2 regions of the Janthinobacterium sp. 35 genome follow, and region 2 is predicted to be linked to the other one. Evidence: predicted binding sites of a transcription regulator. Region 2 holds the regulator's gene; the other holds the start of a gene.
What was found. Region 2 encodes FNR, which switches genes on or off when oxygen is low (the NO sensors DNR and NnrR bind a similar motif). Its sites were predicted from a motif close to TTGATNNNNATCAA; they were not measured.
Positions count from the first base shown of each region.

Region 1: the regulator FNR is predicted to act here: its motif matches at 1,215-1,228, upstream of CLU93_RS21060 (OmpW/AlkL family protein).

Region 1 is NZ_PEFN01000001.1:4,708,113-4,711,661, reverse strand. Features, by position in the region: gene CLU93_RS21065 (MetQ/NlpA family ABC transporter substrate-binding protein) at 1-308, shown strand, start outside; gene CLU93_RS21060 (OmpW/AlkL family protein) at 532-1,149, opposite strand; gene CLU93_RS21055 (LysR family transcriptional regulator) at 1,299-2,195, opposite strand; gene fur (ferric iron uptake transcriptional regulator) at 2,448-2,888, shown strand; gene CLU93_RS21045 (MerR family transcriptional regulator) at 2,963-3,328, shown strand; gene CLU93_RS21040 (NAD(P)H-dependent oxidoreductase) at 3,388-3,549, shown strand, end outside.
Region 2 is NZ_PEFN01000001.1:2,626,332-2,629,880, reverse strand. Features, by position in the region: gene ccoG (cytochrome c oxidase accessory protein CcoG) at 1-1,199, shown strand, start outside; gene CLU93_RS11795 (FixH family protein) at 1,346-1,870, shown strand; gene fnr (fumarate/nitrate reduction transcriptional regulator Fnr) at 1,874-2,632, opposite strand; gene CLU93_RS11785 (response regulator) at 2,872-3,549, shown strand, end outside.

The DNA.
Region 1 (3,549 bases), 2.1 Mb from region 2:
TGAAACTGGTGCCGCTGGAAGCGGCGCAGCTGCCGCGTTCGCTGGCCGACGCCGACTACGCCTTTGTGAACGGTAACTTCGCCCTGGCCGCCGGCATGAAGCTGACCTCGGCCCTTAGCGTGGAAAAAATCTCGGACAGCTACATCAACCTGGTGGCCATCCGCACGGCCGACAAGGCCAAGCCATGGGTCAAGGACCTGGAAGCGGCTTACCGCTCGCGCGCCTTCCTCGACGCGACGAACAAATACCTGGCCGGCTACGAAAAGACGGACTACCAGTTGGCGCTGGAAAAGACGCTGAAAAAATAAGGCAAAGCGCTGCACGCAAAAAAACGGCCAGGTTCACACCTGGCCGTTTTTTTTGCGCCCGCACTGCGCGGGCATCTTCAATACTTGCAACACCTAACAAAACCGTAGCGAGCGGAAGTAAGTTGTGGTTGAGAAGCGCAACTGTACGAAGGTACGGGGGCGCCGAGCCAGTGAGCATCGCAGACCGCAAATTACGACGCGCAGTAGGTTTTGATAGGTGTCCCTAGAAGCGGTAGCCGACGCCTACACCGATCAGGACAGGATCGATCTTGACTTCGCTGGCCTTGGCGCCACCGACGAAGACGTCGCTGCGGATCTGGACTTTCTTGATGTCGAAGTTCAGCGACCAGTTTTTATCCAGCTTGTAGTCGACGCCAGCTTGCAGCGAGAAGCCCCAGCTGTCATGCTCCAGGCGGCCAGCGCCATTGAGCAGTTTCACGCTCGAAATATTCGTATAGTTCACGCCTGCACCGACGTATGGGCTCAACTGTTTTTCCGGCATGAAGTGGTATTGCAGCGACAAGGTCGGCGGCAAATGCTTGAACGTGCCGATATTTTGGCCACCCAGGGTGACGTCATGCTTTTGCGGATACGTCAGGATCAGCTCGGCAGCGATGTTCGGTGTGAAGAAATACGAAATATCGATTTCAGGAATCGTCTTGCTGCTGACGTGGATCGTGTCCGATGCGCCGACGCCACCAACAGGAGTAGATTTGTTGGCAGGATCGATGTGCACGGCGCGCGCGCGCACCAGCCATGGGCTTTCCTGCGCCATTGCATTACCGGCGAATGCGCCGATGGCGGCCAGGACGATTGCTGCTGCAGTTGCGGACTTCTTCATTCTAGTTCCCTCTTTTTGTCGTTAAGTAACGCTGCGAAGTTTAAGAGTGCAGTGCAACAAAAACTTTGATCCACATCAAATAGTGCTAGATGGCATCACTAGAGGGATTTTTTTCTTTACCAAGGTCAAGAAAATGCGGCATTGCAAAATTAAGCCACCTCGGCGAACAAGCTGGCGAGCCAGTCGGCAAACACGCGCACGCGCGGCGACAATTGCCGCTGATGGGGATACAGCACGGACACGGGCAGCGGGTCGGGACGCATGGCCGACAACACTTCCACCAGCTCACCGGTGGCCAGTGCCTGCTGCAGATGGTAGCGGGGTGCCTGAATCAAGCCCAGGCCCGCGCGGCAGCAGGCGTGATACGCGTCGGCATTGTTGACGGATACGGTGCCCGGCAAGGCCACGCTGTGGCGCTGGCCGTCCACCTTGAAATCGAAGGGCCAGACCTTGCCCGTCTGGGCGGAAAAGAAATTGACGGCGCGGTGGCCATCGAGCTGCGCCAGATTCTCCGGCATGCCGTGCGCGGCCAGGTAGGCGGGGCTGGCGCACGTCAGCTGTTCCAGCAACGCCACGCGGCGCGCCACCATCGACGAGTCGCTCAGTTCGCCCACGCGCAGCACGCAGTCGACGCCTTCGCGCACCAGGTCTACGAGGCGGTCGCCCATGCCGATCTCCAGTTCGATCAGAGGGTAGCGGGCGCAGAACTGGTCCAGCACGGGCAGGACGAAATGCGTGGCCAGGGTCGCGTGCAGGTCGATGCGCAGCTTGCCTGCCGGCTGCTGCATCGCCGAGGAAAACACGGCTTCCGTTTCTTCCAGGTCCGCCAGCAGGCGCGCGCAGCGCTGGTAATACGCCTCGCCATCGGGCGTGGGCGTCACTTGCCGCGTGGTCCGCTGCAGCAGGCGCACGTGCAGCCGCGCTTCGAGTTGCTTGATCGCATGCGTGACGGTCGCCTTCGGGTAGCCGAGGTCATGCGCCGCCTGCGTGAAACTGCGCAGCTCGACGATGCGGGTAAACAGACGCATCGCATCAAATCGGTCCATGCCCCCTCCATTGTTATTGCCTGCTGCACAGTGTAACGATTCGAGCGCCACTTTTCCATATCGGACACTAGCGCTGCTACAAGTTGCCCGCCACGCAATGGCCACTTGCGCCGATGTCACTGGATACCCAACTGGCTACACCGCATACTATTTCCAGTTCGCACATGCGAATGGTAATGATTATCATTTGCGATATAATGCAGGTTCACGCTTAAGCGCTCGCTCAGGCGATCATAAAAAGGAATGGGAGACATGGATATATTGAGGGAACTGCGTGAATCGGGCTTGAAAGTAACCATCCCCCGCTTGCGGATTCTGCAGCTGTTTCAAGAAGGGGGCATCAAGCACCTGAGTGCGGACGATGTCTACAAACTCTTGCTGGCTGAAAAAATCGACGTGGGCCTGGCCACCATATACCGCGTGCTGATGCAGTTTGCCGAAGCGGGCATCCTGTTTCGCCGGCACTTCGAATCGGGCCATGCCGTCTTCGAACTGAATGAAGGCCAGCACCACGATCACCTGGTCTGCACGGGTTGCGGCAAGGTCGATGAATTCGTCGATGAAGGCATCGAACTGCGCCAGAATGAAATCGCCACCGAGCGAGGTTTCGTGCTGCATGAGCACGCGCTGTCGCTGTACGGCACCTGCGCCGAATGCACGGCGAAGAAAGTCCCGCCGCGCAAAGCCTCCTGAGGCAGCGCGCAAGGTAGCGCCTGGCAAGCCATCTGCGCTACACTGCGTGCGCCGCAGCTCAACCAGGGACAAGCATGTACATCGGAGAAATCGCCCGCCTGGCGGGCACCTCGCCCAAGGCCTTGCGCCACTATGAAGCGCTGGGCTTGCTGGGCGACGTGCGCCGTTCCGGCGCCTACCGCGTCTACACGCAGCAAGACCTGGCGCAAGTCAGACTCATACGCCAGGCGCAAGCGCTGGGCTTCCGCCTGGCCGAACTGCTGCCCATCCTGGCAGGCGACGAGACCGACTGGGCCGCCCTGTCGCAGCACATCGCCACCAAGCGCGCGCAGATACAGCAGGAGTTCGCCCGCCTGCGCCAGCTCGACGCGCAACTGGCCGACATCGACACGGAAATCCGCGACTGTCTGGCGCGCCAGCATCTTTCAGCGGCCGCTTGACTCTGCCACTAGGGGCAGGCTTTAGCATGCAAGCTGTTCTTTAACGGAAAGCCTGCAGCATGAGCAACATTACACCGAAACGCATTTTAATTCTCCTCGGCCACCCGTCCAGCGACAGTTTCTGCGCCGCCCTGGCCGAAGCCTACGCCGCCACGGCCCGCAACGAAGGCCATACCGTGCGCGAGCTGCGCCTGGGCCAGTTGGACTTCGATCCCATCCTG
Region 2 (3,549 bases):
TCTACATTTTCGGCGTCGTGCTGTGGCCCCAGGATTTCATCTATCTGGCGGCCCTGCTGATCATCTGTGCGTATTTGTTGTTTCTCGTCACGGCCATCGCCGGGCGGGTGTGGTGCGGGTTCTCTTGCCCGCAAACGGTATACACGGAAATCTTCCTGTGGGTCGAACGCCGCATCGAGGGCACGCGCAGCGCGCGCATGGCCCTCGACAAGCAGGGACCGTCCGTGCGCAAGGCCTTCAAGAAGACGGCCAAGCACCTGGCATGGGGCGCCATCGCCCTGTGGACGGGCTTTACCTTTGTCGGCTACTTCACGCCGATCAAGGAACTGGCGCAGTCGGTGACCACCCTGAACTTCGGTCCCTGGGAATGGTTCTGGGTCTTGTTCTACAGCCTGGCAACCTACGGCAACGCGGGCTGGCTGCGCGAGCAGGTGTGCAAATACATGTGCCCCTACGCGCGCTTCCAGAGCGCCATGTTCGACCAGGACACGCTGATCATCACCTACGATGCCAAGCGCGGCGAACCGCGTGGCGCCATCAGCAAGAAGGCTGGCAACAACGACAAGCTGGGCGACTGCATCGACTGCACCCTGTGCGTGCAGGTGTGTCCGACCGGCATCGATATCCGCAACGGCCTGCAGTATGAATGCATCGGCTGCGCCGCCTGCGTCGATGCCTGCAATACGGTGATGGACAAGGTCGACCGGCCGCGGGGACTGGTACGCTACAGTACCGACCATGCGATGGAAAACAACTTCAGTTCGAAGCAGATCCGCCAGCGCGCCATGCGCCCGCGCGTGCTGATCTACACTTCCATCCTGGCCCTGATCATCATCGCCGTGTGTACCTCGCTGGCGCTGCGCACGCCCCTGAAAATGGACGTGATCCGCGACCGCGGTTCGATGGGACGCGAAGTGGAAGACGGCATGATCGAAAACGTCTACCGCTTGCAGATCATGAACACCTCGGAGCAAACCCAGCATTTTAAAATCAGCGCTTCCGGCTTGCCGGGCCTGACCTTGCTGACGCGCGAAGAGGTGACCTTGCAGCCGACGGAAACGCTGGGTTGGCCGATCCGCCTGCGCGTGCCGCACGGCGTGGGCGAAAAGGGTTCGAACAAGATTGCGATCGAATTGCATTCGCTGGACGACCCATCGCTGCATGTGCGTGAAAGCGCGGTATTCATCGTACCGCGGTGATGTTGATTCGGGGTCGGACCCTCCGGGTCCGACCCCGGTATGTCGCCGTAGGGGTAGCATCCAACATGCGGTAGGTTTACTGTATTTTCAACCCAGAAGCAAAAGCTGGGGTCAGACCCACAGGGTCCGACCCCAAGGAGAACAAAATGTCCGACAGTCTGAAACTGCAACCTCCCGTTGCCCCGTGGTACAAGCATCGCTGGCCTTGGCTGCTGATGATCGGCCCCGGCCTGTCGGTGGTCGTCGGCAGCTTCATGGGCTATATCGCGTTTACGCAGCCTGATGCGCTGGTGGTGGGCGACTATTACAAGCAGGGCAAGGCGATCAACCAGGATTTGAAGCGCGACACGATCGCCAGCAACCTGGCGATGGATACCAGCCTGTCGTATGACGTGGCACAAGCGCGCCTGAGTGGTTCCGTGCACAGCTTCGGCAAGGCTTACCAGGGTCCGCTGCAGCTGCATCTGGCGCATGCGACCTTGCCGGAAAAGGATATCAAGCTGCTGGTGCAGCCCGATGCGGCCGGCAATTTTTCCGTGGCGCTGCCGATGCTCGAACGCAGCCGCTGGCAAGTACTGGTGGAAAACGACAAACGCGAGTGGCGCCTGTCCGGCATCTGGACCTGGCCGCTGCAGCGCAGCATCGCGCTGCATGCAGATGAGGAACTGTAAGCCTTATTTGCAGACGTCCGTGCCGGCCGTAATGGCTTTCAACTTGGCGGGCTGCAAGATCTCGATCTCGCGGTTGGAGACGCGCAGCCAGCCTTCCTTCTTGAATTTCGACAATAAACGGCTGACGCTCTCGATGGTCAGCCCCAGGTAATTGCCGATTTCCTCGCGCGACATGCGCAGCTGAAATTTGCTGGCCGAATAGCCGCGCGCTTCATAGCGCGAGGCCAGGTTGACGATAAAGGCGGCAAAACGCTGGGTCGCCTGCATATTGCCCAGCAACAGCATGACGCTTTGCTCGCGTGTGATTTCCTGGCTCATCATGCGATGGAAATGACGCAGCAGGGTCGGCATATTGCCCAGTAATTGTTCCAGGCTGGAAAACGGAATTTCACACACTTCGCTGTCTTCCAGCGCCACCGCATTACAGTGATGGCGGTCGGCGCTGATGGCGTCCATACCCAGCAGTTCGCCAGCCATCTGAAAACCCGTCACCTGCTCTTCACCGCCCGGATTGATCTGGTACGTCTTGAAGTGCCCCAGGCGGATCGCGTACAGATTCTGGAACGAGTCGCCGATGCGGAACAGCGAGGCACCGCGCACGATCTTGCGGCGGCGGCCGATGATCTGGTCCAGCCTGTCCATGTCGCCCACATCGAGGCCCATCGGCAGGCACAATTGATGCATGCTGCAGGTCGAGCATCGCGCACGCAACGCTTCCACGGTCACTGTGGGCATGGTGGGAGTGAGTAGCGCTTCAGTCATGTCGGTACCTTTTAGAAAATGCAATAACGAGTTTACTGCATACAGGGTTGCCGTGTGCCAATTTCACCGCATTTCCGCTGAATAAACGACGTTCTGACTTTGATTATATGGCAACATCGTTAAAAGCCCAGGTGGGAAAGGCAATTTGCGCGGCGCCGCTTGCCAAGTTGATGTATTGATAGGAAAATTCCCGACAGCATTAGCTGCCGCCTGTACCGCCCGGTACTGAAAAGGAAATCATGAAGCCTCTCGGCATCAAAGCAAAAGTCGCGCTGGCCACCAGCCTGACCTCGATCGCCATGATCGCGCTGGTCACCATGATACAGGTGCAGCGCATGCGCGCCGACTTCACCCGAGTACTGCTGAGCCAGCAGTCTGCCCTGATCACCCGCACCGCTGCCGAACTCGACGACAAGCTGGGCATGCTGCTGCAGATCGTCACTTTGACGGCCCGGCAACAGCCGCCGGCATTGATCGCCCAGCCCGCCCAATTGCGCGAATACTATTCGCGCCGCTCGATGCTGGTACTGTTCGACGACGTGCTGGTGCTCGATGCGCAAGGCGCCGTCGTAGCCGACATGCCGGAAGTAGCGGGGCGCGCCGGCATCAACGTCGCCGAGCGCGAATATTTCCAGACCGTGCTGCGCACGCGCCAGCCCATGATCACCGAGCCGATGCTGGGCAAGTCGAGCGGCATGCCCATCGTGCAGATGGTGGCGCCCGTGCTCACCGCCGATGGCCAGGTGGCTGGCGTGGTGATCGGCGTGCTGCGCCTGTACAAGGACAACCTGCTGGGACGCTTGCGTTCGGAAAAGATCGGCAAGAGCGGCTATTACTTCATCCTCACGCGCGGCGCCGTGCCGCGCTACGTGCTGCACCCCGACACCAGCCGCTTGCTGCAGCCGCGCCTGCCGAAC